Regions from separate parts of the Vibrio gallaecicus genome, predicted to be linked through region 1. Evidence: riboswitches for the same ligand, from Rfam matches in the RefSeq annotation. Region 1 holds a riboswitch; the other holds the start of a gene.

Region 1 (8,221 bases):
ACGAATTTAGTCCAATAAAAAAGCCGAGGTACATTTGCCTCGGCTTTCTATTTTGTTCTAGTGGAGCTTTCAAATTATTGTACAAACTAACTGAAATCAATCCCCCGCAAACATGTAACCTTCACCGTGAACTGTCACAAATATTTGCGGGTTCTTCGGATCAAACTCCATCTTGGCACGCATTCTCCGAATCAAAACATCAATCGTTCTATCGTTCGGTGCATCAACACGGTGGCTGATCATATTAAGAATACGCTCCCGGCTTAACACTTGATTTGGGTATGAAGACAGAGCAACCAATAACTCATACTCTGCTTTCGTTAATTTAACTGGTTCACCATTTTTACTTAATGCGCGACGTGGGATATCGAATGTCCACTCTCCGAAACGTACAATAGTCTCATCTTCCGTTTCTTCTACTGCAGCCGTATTTGTCTTGCGTGCAGCCGCTATGCGCCATAGTAAATTTTTCACTCGAACCAACAACTCGCGAAGTTCAAATGGTTTAGTAACATAATCATCAGCCCCCATTTCAAGGCCTACAATTTTGTCGATGCTATCCGTGCGTCCAGTGACTAAAATAATTCCAATGTCTGATTGACTGCGTAATTCGCGAGTTAGCATCAATCCATCTTCGCCTGGTAAGTTGATGTCTAGCATAATCAGGTCAACGTTGTTTTGAACCAACACTTCCCTCATCTGAGCGCCACTTTCAGCTTCGCTCACTGTGTAACCTTCATTCTGGAAGTAACCAACCAGTTTACTTCGGGTTACCACATCATCTTCAACGACTAATACGTGATAGCTCATCTACACCACTTTTCTTATTTAATAGTTTCATTGACTATTCTATTCATAACTCGTAACAATTCTAGTCGCCAGTAAGATAAAAGCCAGAAACATGGTTTTTTTTTGATGCAAGACAAGCTAAAACCTTGCTATTTACCGCTCAGAGCAATTCAATATAGGCATTACGACTTAAGTTTAAGTCTGTTCACTGAATCTCAGCCGTTTTTAGGCGTCACCTTATGAAGGTAGGAATAATTGATGAAAGAAATGAAAGCATTCAACGAGAAAAGAGCTGAAATTTACTGGTGGCTATCAAGCTTATTTGCTAAAGAATTAACAGAATCAGAATTAGAGCATTACAAGTCTGTTGAAATTCGTTCATTTCTAGCTGGGTTAGGCGAAAATGAAACGCTGAAACCAGCAATAGATAAACTCGTCGATGCCTTGAACCGCTCTCAGAATCGTGACGATGAACAGCTTGAGCTTGCGGCTGACTTTTGTGATTTATTCTTAAAATCCGATAAGTACGCCGCTTTGCCTTATGCATCTTTGTATATTGGTAATACTGGTCTACTAAATGGTCAACCTGCAAAAGACATGGAAACACTGATGGCTGAGCATGGTGTAGGAGTTAGTGCTGATCTAAATGAACCAGCGGATCACATTGCCATTGAACTCGATTTTCTTGGAAATTTAATCATCCGTTCTAACGAAAATCAAAACAGTGAAGAGTTTGAAAGTAGCTTCCTTGAACAAAAACAGTTTATCGAAAAATACCTACTTACTTGGATACCAAGATTCCAAGCAAAGTGTACAGAATTCGATAAATTTGGATTTTACGCAAGCGTTGCAACACTGCTCGTAGCCTTTTATAAACTGGATCTAGAATACCTAAGCGATGAATAAAGCGATATTCTAGTATTGATAGAATATTTAGATGTAAATGTGACAATTCACCCATAATTATGGGTGAATGTTATTGCGGTCATTTTCCAGTCAGTCTAAAATTGTGATCGCAAACGATAAAATATGAAACACCATCAAAATGTTGTGCTTTACTGATCATGAGCATTTTGAAATTGAAAACAAGCCGCTCTGATTAGCGGTTTTTTGTTTTTTAGCACTTTAATACCATTAGAAAAACTTAACCAGTGCTCTCACTCTGGTAGCTTTACGGCTACTTTGCTGCCCTACTCTCTAGTAAAGTAGCTTTTAACAGGATAAAACCATGGCCACTATAAAAGATGTCGCTCGATTAGCCGGCGTATCAACAACAACTGTTTCTCATGTCATCAATAAGACTCGCTTTGTTGCAGAAGCGACTCAAGAAAAAGTAAATAAAGCTGTTGATGAATTAAACTATGCACCTAGTGCTGTTGCTCGTAGCTTAAAATGCAATACGACACGTACTATCGGCATGCTAGTTACTCAATCTACCAACTTATTCTTCTCTGAAGTCATTGATGGTGTAGAAAGCTACTGCTACCGCCAAGGTTATACTTTGATCCTTTGCAATACAGGTGGTATTTACGAGAAACAACGTGATTACATTCGCATGCTGGCTGAAAAACGCGTAGATGGCATTTTAGTGATGTGTTCCGACCTAACAGAAGAACTTCGTGAAATGTTAGATCGACACGCGGATATCCCTAAAGTAGTGATGGATTGGGGTCCTGAAAGCTCTCAAGCAGATAAGATCATCGATAACTCTGAAGAGGGCGGCTACTTAGCAACAAAATACCTACTAGAAAAAGGTCACACACGAATTGCTTGCTTAAGTGGTCATCTAGATAAAGCGGCTTGTACTGAGCGTATTGCAGGTTACCACCGAGCATTAAATGAAGCACAAGTTGAATTGAATGATGACTTAATCATTGAAGGTAACTTTGAATGTGATACAGCCGTAATTGCTGCAGACAAGATTGTAGGGATGGAAGACCGCCCAACCGCCGTTTTCTGCTTTAACGATACAATGGCACTCGGTTTAATGAGCCGACTACAGCAAAATGGGCTAAAGATCCCTGATGATATTTCAGTTATTGGTTATGACAACATTGAGTTGGCTGAATACTTTTCTCCGCCACTGACCACCGTCCACCAACCTAAGCGACGCGTTGGCAAAAATGCTTTTGAAATATTGCTAGAACGTATAAAAGATAAAGACCATGAAAAACGTATTTTCGAAATGCACCCAGAAATAGTGGAACGAAACACAGTTAAATCACTGAAATAAATAAAGCATTCATAAATGCGCACATTTAAGTGCGCTTTTTTACAAACAAAACAAATGCACTTAGTCACACATTACGACTATCATTTACTGAATGAATGTCACACTTTAAAAATTCAAATGTGAGCTTTGTTCAACAAAATACTTATTCTGTCAAAAGTCACGCACAGGGCAAACCACTTTAAAGAGTGAGACGCAAAGCCTCCGGCCTAAGCCTATATTGGTATGGTAGCGGGGTTGCCGATGGCAAAATGAAAGATTTACCGCTAACTGACATTTTATAGCAACATTTTGCTACTCTCTCGGACCTGCTTATTTGGTGGCATAATTCAAATACACCGAGATAAAACACATGGATAAACCACTACTAAAGGACTCGATGAAGTTATTTGAGTCCCTAGGAAAAATAAAATCGCGTTCAATGTTTGGTGGGTTCGGCCTATTTGCTGACGAAACTATGTTCGCATTAGTTGTGAATGATCAACTACACATTAGAGCTGATAAAAACTCTGCGGATCAATTCAAACAACAAGGGTTTCAACCGTACGTCTACAAAAAACGAGGGTTTCCTGTTGTTACTAAGTATTTCGCTCTTCCTAATAACATTTTGCAAGATCTACAACAAACTCTCAATTTAGCGGAAGTTTCTCTAAACTTCGCTAAAGATGAGAAAAAGGAACAATCTTCAGCAAAACCTAACCGCTTGAAGGATCTCCCAAACCTTCGACTTGCGACTGAAAGGATGCTTAAAAAAGCCGGCATTGATTCAGTGGAAAGGCTGTATGAATTTGGCTCTGTAAATGCCTACAACGCTATTAGGCAGTCTCATTCATCGGATGTAAGCCTTGAGTTGTTATGGGCATTAGAGGGCGCTATAAAGGGTATGCACTGGTCTGTTATCCCTCAACAGCGACGAGAAGAGCTTATCAGCCGAATTAATTAAGTTAATCAGTCACTTTCACACCAAAAAGCCACATTATTTGTGGCTTTTTTTATTTTCAATGAAAGTTAATGCCTTGATTCCCTGTCTAACTATAATAATGATATTAAGTGACATTTAGAGGAAGTATTCATGAGTAAAAAACTAATTTTAGGAATCGTACTACTGGCAACCATCATCATACTAGGTGTCAACTTTGGTCAGTATCTAACGTTAGAGAATGCCAAAGCTCAACAAGTGCTTTTAAATAACTATATTGAAAGTAATTTCTTACTGGCGGCAGCGATATACTTCATTGTTTACGTCATGATTACTGCTTTCTCGATCCCTGGCGCCGCGGTAGTGACTCTACTAGGCGCAGCCCTATTCGGTTTTTGGGCAAGCCTTGTTTTGGTTTCATTTGCAAGTACCATTGGCGCTACATTAGCTTTCCTAAGTAGCCGATTTTTATTACGTGACTGGGTACAAAGTAAATTTGGTGACAAGTTAGCAACCATCAACCAAGGTGTTGAGAAAGACGGGGCATTTTACTTATTTTCACTTCGTTTAATCCCAGTATTTCCGTTTTTCTTAATTAATTTATTGATGGGTCTAACGCCAATCTCCATCTCTCGCTATTACTTAACTAGCCAATTAGGCATGCTTCCAGGTACTGCTGTTTACCTAAATGCAGGTACGCAACTTGCGGAAATTGATTCATTGTCGGGTATTGTTTCACCATCTGTTTTACTCTCATTTGCATTGCTTGGTTTGTTCCCAATTTTAGCAAAATGGGCAATGGCTAAATTTCGTTCAGGTCCGGTGGCTGAATAATGAAAATATTTATTGCGAGTAATCCTGCAGAGGCTCACATTGTATGTGGACTTCTACAAAGTGAAAATGTGGAGTGTGAAGTAAGAGGAGAAGGTCTATTTGGGCTCAAAGGTGAATTACCCTTTACCGAAGAAACTGATCCATACGTTTGGTTACCAAATACTGAGTACGCACCAAGAGCTAAAGTGATTGTGGAAGAGTACCAATTACAACAGACATCAATACAGTTTGAAGAATGGGTATGCGAGAATTGTAGAGAAAACAATGAGCCACAATTTGGATCTTGCTGGCAATGTGGAGCTCAATCCCCTCAAAGCGAAGTTAAAATTGAGCTGCCTAGGAATACATCTGAATAATAGTAATTATTAACTAAAGGCTAACCTCTCTTGTTAGCTTGAAGCTAAGTATTACAGCAAATAGCTTCTAAGCTATTTGCTTTTGTATAAAAGCAATAGAGCGCTTGTTGAATTCATCAGGTTGCTCTACGTTGCATACATGCCCACAATTTGGTATTTCCACTAGTTCACTTGCTTGATGTGCCTCAACCATTTCTTTCACGGGTTGAATAAACATATAGTCTCTTTCCCCCATCAAATACAATGTTGGGATCGGTAATTCACGATCCTTAAAGTACTTCATTATAGGGTTCACATCAGCTGTTAAGATGAACCAACGTTTAAATTCTTTTTGACAAAGTTTCTTAGCTTCTCTAATAAATAAGTGTCGAGACTCTTTTTGGCTCTTCTGTGGCATCACTACATAAGCAAATAAGCTATATAACCACATGTAAGGGATAATATGCTTACTCAGGTTACCAAGCTTAATCAGAATTTGTGAACGGGTGTTAAGGCGAGTTACAGCTCCTCCTAGCACCATTGAGCGAACTCGACTTGCTGCAATTTCCGCAACATTACGTACAATTATCGTTCCAAGAGACATGCCGACGAAATGAGCAGAACGAATTTTCAAATGGTCGAGCACTTTCAAAATATCAAGAGTTACAGCTTTGAAGGTATATCGGTTCGCTATTAGCTCTTTTAACAAAGCATTAGATTTACCATGTCCACGTAAGTCGATTAACAGTAAATTAAAGTGCTCCTTGTAAGCTTTTATTTGCTTGAACCAAATAGATGAACTGCCACCAGCTCCATGCACAAAGACCACCCACTCATCGCTGGTCGGGTGTGTGAATGTTTTATGGAATAATAAAGTCTCTGACATATCCTTCGCTTAAATCACGTTATGCTCACATTGAGCTTTAGGGGGCTAGGCTAGCACGCTATTAAACGGGCTAAGTGATGACAATGTCAATCATATCATTAGTTAAATGAATGACTCACCACTTCATCACACCTAAAATTTGTCTATATTTCAAGCATCTTACTAATATAAACAATCAGATCTGACCACAAATAAAAAGGCGCTCTAACTTAAGAGCGCCTCTATTAATCACAATAGTTTAATCTAAAACTTAAAACGCAGTTCTATACATCTCTAGATATTCTTCAGCTGCTTGTTCCCAGCTAAAGTTCTGTTGCATTGCATAAAGCTGAACACGTTTGATTTCTTGTGGGTTTTGAGCATAAAGCAGTAATGAACGATGAAGAACATTAAGCAGTGCTGAAGGAGTTGGTTCATTGAACGCAAAGCCCGTCGCTAGCTCAGAGTTTTCGTCATAATCATTTACGCTATCTTTCAAGCCGCCAACACTGCGCACAATTGGCAAAGTACCATAAGCCATACTGTAGATTTGGTTTAAACCACACGGTTCAAATTCAGAAGGCATCAAAAAAAAGTCTGAGCCAGCTTCAACCAAGTGAGCAAGTTTATTGCTATAAGCTTCAATGAAAGCAAACTTATCTGAGTTTTTCGCCGCCAACTCTTTCAACTGACTAGCCAAAACTGGGTCACCCGTACCAACAATCACAATTTGTAGATCATTTTTCAAAAATTGCTCTACGATTGGCAGTAAATAATGAACGCCTTTTTGATGCGTTAAGCGGCAAACCATTCCATAGACTGCGCAGCTTCTTATTGGTAATCCAACGTCTTCCTGTAATTGTTGCTTACAGGCTGACTTCCCTCTTACCATACTATGCATTGTTGCTTTAAACTTGCGAGGCAGAAACTCATCAGTTTCAGGGTTCCAAGCGCTGTAGTCACAACCGTTCAGGATGCCAAATAAATCATCGGAGCGATGCTGAAACTCATAAGCCATACCATGACTGCCAAGCTCTGTTTTCAACTCTTCAGCATACGTCGGGCTAACTGCGTTGATTTTGTCTGCACACAATACACCAGCTTTTAGCATAGTAACGTGAGTGTCACTTACTGCTGCTTCAGGGACATTATAGCTATGCATCTCTGGAAGATTTTGCAATTCATCATAGGTGAATACACCTTTGAATACCGCATTATGAATTGAAATAACACTTCGAGTTCCAGCAAAAAATTCATGTTCCTGGTAACGTGACTTCAGTAAGAACGGAACAAAACCTGTATGCCAATCATTTGCATGAACAATATCAGGCTGAAAGCCTAACTTAGGTAACATGTCTAAACTCGCAGCACTGAAAAATGAAAACCGTTCGCCATTATCACTGTAAGCTTGGTTGTTTTCTGCATACATTTCAGGTCGGTCAAAGTATTTGGGACAATCAATGCCGAATACTTCCACCCCTTCAACATTCAGCTTCTTAACGCGATAAGCAGTATGAGGCCAATGCTCTAATTCTGATTCAAGAATCACTTCAGCAGAATCAACATCAGGTATCTTACTATAAGCGGGAATACATACTCGCACATTTTGCTCAAGTGTTTGTAACGCTATAGGCAGCGCCTTGGCTACATCAGCCAAGCCACCACTTTTAATCAAGCCTTCAACTTCTGACGCTACAAAAAGTACTGATAACGTCTTAGTAGCCAACGCGTGCTCCTTTAGGAATGACCACAATACCTTCATCTGATACGTGGTAATGCTTTTTATCTTCTTGCAGGTTGACACCTATTTGAGTTCCAGGAGCAATGTCAGCATCTTTATCAACGATAACGCGACGAAGCACACAGCCCTCGCCTACTTTCACATCACCTAAAAGGATACTTTCGCTAATATCACATGTTGATGCGATGTTGCTACGGAAACCAAGAACACTTTTTTCTATACGAGAACCACGTACGTAACTACCGCTACAAACCAAGCTATCGATGATTTGAACTCGTCCATTGTCTGAATCAGAGAAAGTTGCAGGTGGTAGAGGCGGGTAATAGGTATGTAAAGGCCACTTACGGTTATAAAGCGAGAACGGCGCATCCTTTTTCAGAAGATCCATATGAGCTTGCCAGTACGCATCAATCGTACCTACATCACGCCAATACACTTCCTCTTTTTCGCCAGTAATGCGGTTAGTACTGAAGTCGTAAACAAAGACATCACCACGAGGAAACATATT
Region 2 (8,221 bases), on a different replicon from region 1:
TATAAAGTATTTGGCTTTGCCACTGCGATAGGTGTACTGGGTTTTGTGACTTTATTTTTTGTGGTGAATGCCCTGACAGCTTGGCTAACTTTCGCCAGCTTATTGGGGTATGCTGTTGTTTATACAATGTATTTGAAACGAGCCACCCCGCAAAATATTGTGATTGCCGGAATTGCAGGAGCAATGCCACCATTACTCGGTTGGACAGCTATAACCAATGAACTTCATTCTCATGCATGGTTATTAGTGATGATCATTTTTATTTGGACTCCTCCACATTTTTGGGCGCTTGCCATTCATCGACGCGATGAATATGCAAAAGTGAATATTCCAATGTTGCCTGTCACACATGGTATCAGTTACACGAAAACGTCTATTTTCCTGTATACCCTTCTATTGAGCGTGGTGTGTATATTGCCAGTTCTTGTTGGAATGAGTAGCTGGCTCTACTTAACGGCATCACTCGTACTTAATGGTGGGTTTATCTATCATGCTTGGTTACTTAAATATCGAAGTGAAGACAGTACAGCGATGAAAACATTTAAATTCTCTATCTATCATTTAATGTTTTTGTTTATTGCTCTACTTGCAGATCATTACTTGTTGTAAATGATTTCTTGTCACTCGTTTTCTGTAAACTATTTTTTGTGAACCAAGTAAGCAGGTATAAAAAAGCGGAGACACAATCTCCGCGTTTTTATGTGCTGAATATATTAGTTCAACTTATTCCAAGCCGATTGCCAATGTGAACCCACTCCGGGCTCATAATGATTTGCAGAAGGTGACCATTGAACGCAGTACCCAGAATATGGGAACTCTTTACATTGATAGATGCTGCCATCACTACTGAGTACTTTAGTGCCAGCGGTATAAGCTTCAATACCTTCTGGGAATACGAAATCATACTCACCTGCTGGTGGTGGGGTTTGCTCTTCGATTAGGTGGAAATCAAGAGTATTTTGATCAACTAGATTACCCTGCGCATCTTTGGTCACAATAACAAGCATGTGATGACCGGCTTCTGATTTTGATAGCGTTAGCTGAATATCATCAACTTGACCATCAGATAGTTCAGAAACATGGGATGCCAGTGCCTCTCTATGGTGATTAAATACGGTTAGCTCAGCTTGAAGATCGCCAGTAGCCGCAAGTGTTAAATCAATTTTTGTAGGACTATCGTTAACAATGTATTCAGCCTCAAGGCCAGTAACAGCAAGATCGTAGCCAGGTTCTAGTGTTTCAATCTTGTACCCAACTTCAACACTCTCAAACCCAGAACCTGCTTTTAAGTAAATAGGGTTTGTTCCGTAGACAGGTGTGAAATCACCGGCATCATTCAGTTGACCTGATTTTATTTGCGCTTGCTCTTTATTGATTTTCGTCGCAAGGGCGTGAGACCAGTTATTGGCTTTACCTTGCTCTGTGCTTTCAATCACCACTTTTGTGCTGTAAGAAGTGTTTTCTCCCGATTGGTCAAATACACGCGTGTAAACGCTGTCACCGATATTTAGATCAATTGTTGGGTTAACTTGCCCGCCTTGCTCCCAATCAGGAATGATAGGTCCGTCACCATTAAATTGAACGTCAATCACATTATAAAAAGATGCGGCGGTATCACCGACATCCCAAACCGCTAGAATGACTTGGTAGCCTTCGCGTTCAGGCACATTGCACAGGTGACTTACGCGTTTTGGTGGTTGAACCATTCCGCCATCTACCACACAAAATGGAGTTAGATCGAATGAGCTACGTGCTAGAGGCTGGTTTGGGTTCCAGTTTGAATTGGTAATGTAGTATTTCCAATCACGGGTAACGTGGTTTGCAGTGAACGTCCACTCGAAAAACTGAGAACCAGATTGAATAGGGCGCTTAACCCAGCGGTTTGCGGTTTGTTCATCTAAAGCTGCGGCAAGTGAGCTTTGTGCGCTGGCGATTTTTCCATCTTGTGGTCCAGTTGCTGGGAAGCCATCAGGACCTTCGACACTTTGAGGCTCGTATTGAATGGCACCACAATGTGTATTTTTTTCATTGGTATCACTGGCAGGGAATTTACATAGCGCAACTCGGCTTTCTGCAACACCATTGTCATAGGCAGAAACATATCCGTGTCCAAAACTAGCACTACTCACACTGAAAAGTGAAAGGGCAATTAAGGTTTTATTTGGGAGTTTATTCATCATTTTTCCTTATAAATAGCTGACAAAAAAAGATGACACTCTGGCGTTGTTTACACTTAACTATCTGTATTGGTTAACTATATTTACGAGTTAACTACCTGGACTTATATGGGTTCACTAAGTGAGATCTTATGGATAACCCTTGTCCCTAGTTAAGTGGCAGCTCCGCTATCATAGACATTACCTAAGAGTCTTTTACAGTATGACTAGCATGCTCATATGTAGTGTCGACAGACCGGTAGCTTTGCGTCCTACCCTTTCAGGTAGTTTGCCAAAAGTGCGTTGAGCAAGCGAAATGTAGCCAACAAAATTTATAAATACGAAGTGAATGATTCAATTGTGGAATGTCAGTTCAGGTTTTTAATTCTCGGAGAAAATTAACTTGATAAATGAATGAAGCTGATTTTTATAAGGTATTGATATGAATGTATTAATAATGGCAATGAATATAAAAATTATATGTATAAGAGGGCTAGGTGGTCATAAAACGTCACAATTTTTAAGGCGATAAAAACAAACCTTTGACTTCCATTAACCAAACGCTGACATCCGTTTGTATTAAAGCAACGACAATTCATTCAATTGACTTATATAAGGATGAATCATGGAATTCACAGAACAAGATAGAGAAGCGCTCTACCAAACTTGGATGTCACAAAAATCTAAAATGCGTATTACACAAATGGAATTCTCTAAACAACTCGGTATGAACCAGCTTGCTTTTTCTCGAATATTGAGAGGAGAGAACCCTTTAACTATGCCGTTTATTAGCCACTTTTGCCGTCTACTTCATTTAGAGCCAAAACACGTTTTACCGTCTCTAAAAGAGACAATGGGTCATGCACCAAAAGTTGTATATCTACAGAGCCGTATGAGTGTCGATGGGGAAATCCAAAATGCTTATATTGAAGGAAATCAAGTGGTCGTTGAATACGCTCATACTGTTCAAACTGCTTAGAAAATCACCGCTGTAAATTATGATATACAAGGTGTTGTAAATATAAAACATAAAAAAAATTGCCTTTATTTTTAAATAGTGATTGAAGTTAGCGTTTTTACTAGATAAGTTACAGGGAACAAGAAGATTAATGCTGATAGAAGTTGTGTTTGAACACGCGAATTCAGCTCAAGGATAGAAAAGGAAGAAGTAAGCAATGTTCCAGACTGATGATGTAAGAATTAATAAAGTAAAAGAGTTATTACCCCCTGTTGCTGTTTTAGAAAAGTTCCCAGCAACAGAAACTGCTTCTTCGACTACATTTGAAAGCCGTAAAGCTATTCATAATATTTTAAAAGATAAAGACGATCGCCTACTTGTGATCGTTGGTCCTTGTTCTATTCATGACACGGAAGCAGCAATTGAATATGGTAAGCGTTTAAAAGTATTGCGTGATGAACTGGGCGATCGCCTTGAGATTGTAATGCGTGTGTATTTTGAAAAGCCACGTACCACTGTTGGTTGGAAAGGTCTGATCAATGACCCGTACATGGATGATACTTTTAAACTGAACGATGGCTTGCGCTTTGGTCGTAAATTGTTGCTTGATCTGACTGATATGGGCATGCCGACAGCAAGTGAATTCCTTGATATGATCACTCCACAATATGTGGCTGATCTAATCAGTTGGGGGGCAATTGGTGCGCGTACAACTGAATCACAAGTTCACCGTGAGCTATCTTCCGGTCTTTCATGCCCTGTAGGCTTTAAAAATGGTACTGACGGCAATATTAAAATTGCTACAGACGCTATTCGTTCTGCGAGCGCTTCACACCACTTTTTGTCGGTAACAAAGTACGGTCACTCGGCGATTATCGAAACTGCAGGTAACCCTGATTGCCACATTATTTTACGTGGTGGTAAAGAGCCAAACTACAGCGCAGAGCACGTCGCTAAGATTAAAGATGAACTTGAAGCGTCAGGTTTGCCGCAAAAAGTGATGATTGATTTCAGCCACGCAAACAGTTCTAAACAGTTTAAGCGTCAAATGAATGTATCTGATGATGTTAGTGCTCAAATCGCAGGTGGTGATAAAGCCGTCTTCGGCGTAATGATTGAGTCACACCTAGTCGAAGGTCGTCAAGACCTTGTAGATGGTAAAGCGGCAACTTACGGTCAATCTATCACTGACGCATGTATTGGTTGGGAAGACACTGAAACTGTTCTTCGCCAACTTGCTGATGCAGTGGTTGAGCGTCGTAATAAAGCATAATTCATCGATTGGCTTATTTTTAAAGCCGCGATAGCATTAATAAAAAACCTCACAGGCTTATGTCGGTGAGGTTTTTTAGTTTTAAATGATATAAACACAAAGATAACGGTATAGCTCTTTTCTTTGCAGTTACCATTCAATAGGTTAGCGTAAACAAAAGTATTGAAGAAGTTAAAGTCTCGAACCTAACTTCTTAGCTCAAGCTGGCTCGATAGCGAAAGGAAAGACCAATCGAATGAATTATGACGTATTCAATGGTGATGCCGATGGCATTATATCTTTAATTCAATTAAGGCTCGCTCAGCCTAAGACAGCAAAACTGGTTACAGGAGTTAAACGTAATGTTGAGCTTTTGGCTAATGTTGATGCTTGTGAAGTGAATACTTCGGCTGGTGATGAAGTGCTAGTCTTAGATGTCTCATTAGATAAAAACAAAGATGCACTGAATGCGTTACTCGAATCTGGCGCTAAAGTGACGTATTTTGACCATCATAAATCTGGTGATATTCCCACTCACCCGAATCTAACTTGTCTTATAGATTTAGATCCAAATACGTGTACTGCGCTGATCGTTAACAAGCAGCTTGAAGATCAGTTTGTTCATTGGGCGATTGCTGGTGCATATGGCGATAATCTTTTAGCTGTGGCTGATGAACTTGCTAGCCAATGCCAGTTAAGTGTGTCTCAGCGAGACCAATTAAAAGAGCTAGGTACTTTGATCAATTACAACGGTTATGGAAGAGAAGTATCTGATCTACATTTTGACCCGGCTGAACTTTACAAAAAACTCCTTAACTATCGTTCTCCATTTGATGTTATTGATGATCCTCAATCGCCATTTCATGTTTTACAAAAAGCTTATGCTGAAGACTGGGCACTCGTTGAAAGCCTAACTCCGCTCGCCCAAACCGATGTCGTTCGTGTATTTGAGCTACCTGATATTGCTGCTTCAAGGCGGATCAGTGGAGTCTATGGAAATTATTTAGCCAATCAAAATCCAGAGTGTGCAAGTGTAGTATTAACCTCCAATTCGGATCTTAGCTATACCGTTTCTTTACGTGCTCCATTAAATAATAAGCAAGGGGCGGTAAAAATTTGTGGGTCATTTAAAACGGGAGGAGGGCGTGAAGCCGCTGCGGGGATCAATCAATTAGAAAAGCACAACTTGGATACCCTTATTAATATGACGCATGATTATTATGTGAGTTAATCACCATTCAAATCAAAACGAGTTTTATTAAGCAATTTCACTATATGGTGTACTGTACTATAAAATTCTTGACGATATATTGAACTGGTGATTTAATGGAACGGTGTTCAATATTGAGTTAGGGTTTTATCCATGAAAATGAAGATGGCATTAGTAAGTCTGGCATTCGTCGCAGTAAGTGCGTTTACTACTCCTCAGGTAGAAGCTGCTCAGGGCTTTACTGCTGAACAATTATGTAAAGCTGGTCTTTCTCTTGCGATTGATAAAAAGCCACGTGGGATCAAAGTTGCATCAGGCGCATCGAGCCAAAGAATTCTTCTTGATGTAAAAGATGGCAGTAAAGATTGGGATTACCGTTGCGAAGTTAACCGTGGTAATAAAACCATCAAATTGAATGCGCGTGATATTAAGCGCAATGATAAATACCTTGGTCAAGCTATTCGCTACAATGTTGCTGATGGCAAGCGTAGTGTCAAAGTCATGATGAAAAAGCGTAAAGGATCTGGTGTTATTGATGAAACTTTTACTGCAATCCAATTAAAGTAGTTTCAATAAAGATCGAAGCATTTGATATGCCTGAGCTTTGATTGTCTAGTAAATATCAAGAATTGAATAAAGCCGCAGATTATTTCTGCGGCTTTATTGTTTAAAGCGATTTGATGTGTAAAGAGCTTAGATGAATCTGTCCTGCTAGGTTAATAAAGAAAGGATTTCATCGGTTTTCTCCGCAAGAAGTACTTTGTTTCCTCTCGTTTCAACATTCAATCGAATAAGGGGTTCAGTGTTCGATTGCCTCAGGTTGAATCGCCACTCTCCTAAATCAAGGCTTATGCCATCTGTGTGGTCAATATTGACCGCTTTGTTTTTGTATCGCGCTAAAACGTTTTCAATAACCTGCTGTGGGTTTTCAACTGTGCAATTTATTTCACCAGAAGAGGGAAAGGTATTGATACTGGCGGAGGTAAGCTCTGCAAGCGATTGTTGAGTTTTAGATATAAGCTCGATGATGAGCAGCCATGGAATCATTCCAGAATCGCAATACCCAAAGTCTTTGAAGTAGTGATGAGCACTCATTTCACCTCCATATACCGCGCTTTCTTCCCGCATTTTCTCTTTGATTAACGCATGACCTGCTTTCACTTGTATAGAGTTCCCACCGAACTTTTTGGCGACTTCGATGGTATTCCAAATAAGCCTTGTATCATGTAAAACCGTAGCATTGGTTTCTTTTTTCAAGAAGGCTTCAGTGAGCAAACCAACCATGTAATAACCTTCAATGTAACGACCATTTTCATCGAAGAAAAAACAACGGTCAAAATCGCCATCCCATGCTAATCCTAAATCCGCAGCGTATTGAAGAACAGCTTGTTGAGTAACTGTTTGATGAGATTTGATTAGAGGATTTGGTATCCCGTTTGGGAATTGACCATCGGGTTCAAAATTGATCTTGATAAAAGTGATAGGTATTTTCAGCTCGATGAATTTCTTCTCTAAGGCGTCTAGCACATGACTCGCTACTCCATTTCCTGGGTTAACCACAATTCTTAATGGATTGATTTTGGACGTTTCTATATAAGAAAGTAAGTGTTCAATGTACTCAGTTAAGAAGCTTGTTGAATGGAGTCGTTGGATTTTAGATTCTTTATTTTTACCTAGGAACTTCTGGTAATCAGGCTCAAGAGCCATGTTTTTAACTAGACTCTTTATCGCTTCTAGACCACTATTTTTACTTATCGGGTAAGCATTCTCGGCAACCAGCTTCATTCCGTTATAATGAATAGGGTTATGACTAGCGGTAATTTGTATTCCGCCAAGGGCTTTTGTATGGCGGGTCGCGAAATACACCTCTTCAGTTCCTGTCACTCCAAGGTCAATAACTTTAATTCCCACTTCCATCAATCCTGTGGTTAACGCATTTTGATAGGGAAGAGACGTTTCTCGATTATCACGACCGATGACAACGACGTTCGATAATTTTGAGTCACTTTCGTTGCCAGTCACTGAAGTGATTCGATTTGAGTTTGAGACCGTACCTTTTTGAAGGTGTAAAGATGGATTTCTGGTTATGAGCCATTGGGCAAATGCTTTACCTATCAGGTACGCTAGCTCTTCAGATACCTGCTTACCTATGACGCCGCGAATATCATTATTCTTGAAACCGCTTAGATCGAATTTTTGCTTCATGATTGGGGTTTTGGCTTAAGGACTGGGTTAATTTTATACTGAGTATTCTGACGACCATAGTGATCTTGGTAACGGACAATGTCGTCTTCACTTAAATAGTGCCCTGTTTGCACTTCGATCATCTCTAGCGGAATGGTTCCAGGGTTTTCTAGGCTATGGATATGACCAAGTGGTATATAAGTCGATTGATCTTCACCTATTAGATAAGTCTCATCATTATTTGTGACTTTGGCTGTACCTGCAACAACAACCCAATGCTCAGCTCTATGATGATGCATCTGTAGTGAAAGTTTATGACCTGCTTTCACTGTGATTCGTTTTACTTTGTCTCGCTTACCTAAATCAACTACATCATATTTTCCCCATGGACGGAAAACTTCTCGATGGTGTTTATGCTCTGTTCTTTCTGATTGGTTGAGCTGCTCGACTATAGACTTCAC

Evidence for each region. Region 1 has a riboswitch for cyclic di-GMP ahead of OCU78_RS05090 (TfoX/Sxy family DNA transformation protein). Riboswitches for the same ligand answer to the same signal wherever they lie in the genome.
Region 2: another riboswitch for cyclic di-GMP. It lies ahead of gbpA (N-acetylglucosamine-binding protein GbpA); the one in region 1 lies ahead of OCU78_RS05090 (TfoX/Sxy family DNA transformation protein).

What each region holds. Positions count from the first base shown of each region.
Region 1 is NZ_AP025490.1:1,138,860-1,147,080, reverse strand. It holds gene torR (two-component system response regulator TorR) at 97-810, opposite strand; gene torD (molecular chaperone TorD) at 1,048-1,695, shown strand; gene purR (HTH-type transcriptional repressor PurR) at 2,018-3,022, shown strand; cyclic di-GMP riboswitch class I at 3,180-3,264, shown strand; gene OCU78_RS05090 (TfoX/Sxy family DNA transformation protein) at 3,372-3,962, shown strand; gene OCU78_RS05085 (TVP38/TMEM64 family protein) at 4,092-4,772, shown strand; gene OCU78_RS05080 (putative signal transducing protein) at 4,772-5,128, shown strand; gene OCU78_RS05075 (alpha/beta fold hydrolase) at 5,196-5,993, opposite strand; gene glgA (glycogen synthase GlgA) at 6,244-7,698, opposite strand; gene glgC (glucose-1-phosphate adenylyltransferase) at 7,688-8,221, opposite strand, start outside.
Region 2 is NZ_AP025491.1:147,514-155,734, forward strand. It holds gene cyoE (heme o synthase) at 1-609, shown strand, start outside; gene gbpA (N-acetylglucosamine-binding protein GbpA) at 714-2,177, opposite strand; cyclic di-GMP riboswitch class I at 2,333-2,460, opposite strand; gene OCU78_RS15290 (helix-turn-helix domain-containing protein) at 2,782-3,135, shown strand; gene aroG (3-deoxy-7-phosphoheptulonate synthase AroG) at 3,332-4,387, shown strand; gene OCU78_RS15300 (DHH family phosphoesterase) at 4,623-5,597, shown strand; gene OCU78_RS15305 (hypothetical protein) at 5,742-6,143, shown strand; gene OCU78_RS15310 (phosphohexomutase domain-containing protein) at 6,288-7,283, opposite strand; partial or broken gene OCU78_RS22995 (hypothetical protein) at 7,298-7,781, opposite strand; gene OCU78_RS15315 (mannose-1-phosphate guanylyltransferase/mannose-6-phosphate isomerase) at 7,778-8,221, opposite strand, start outside.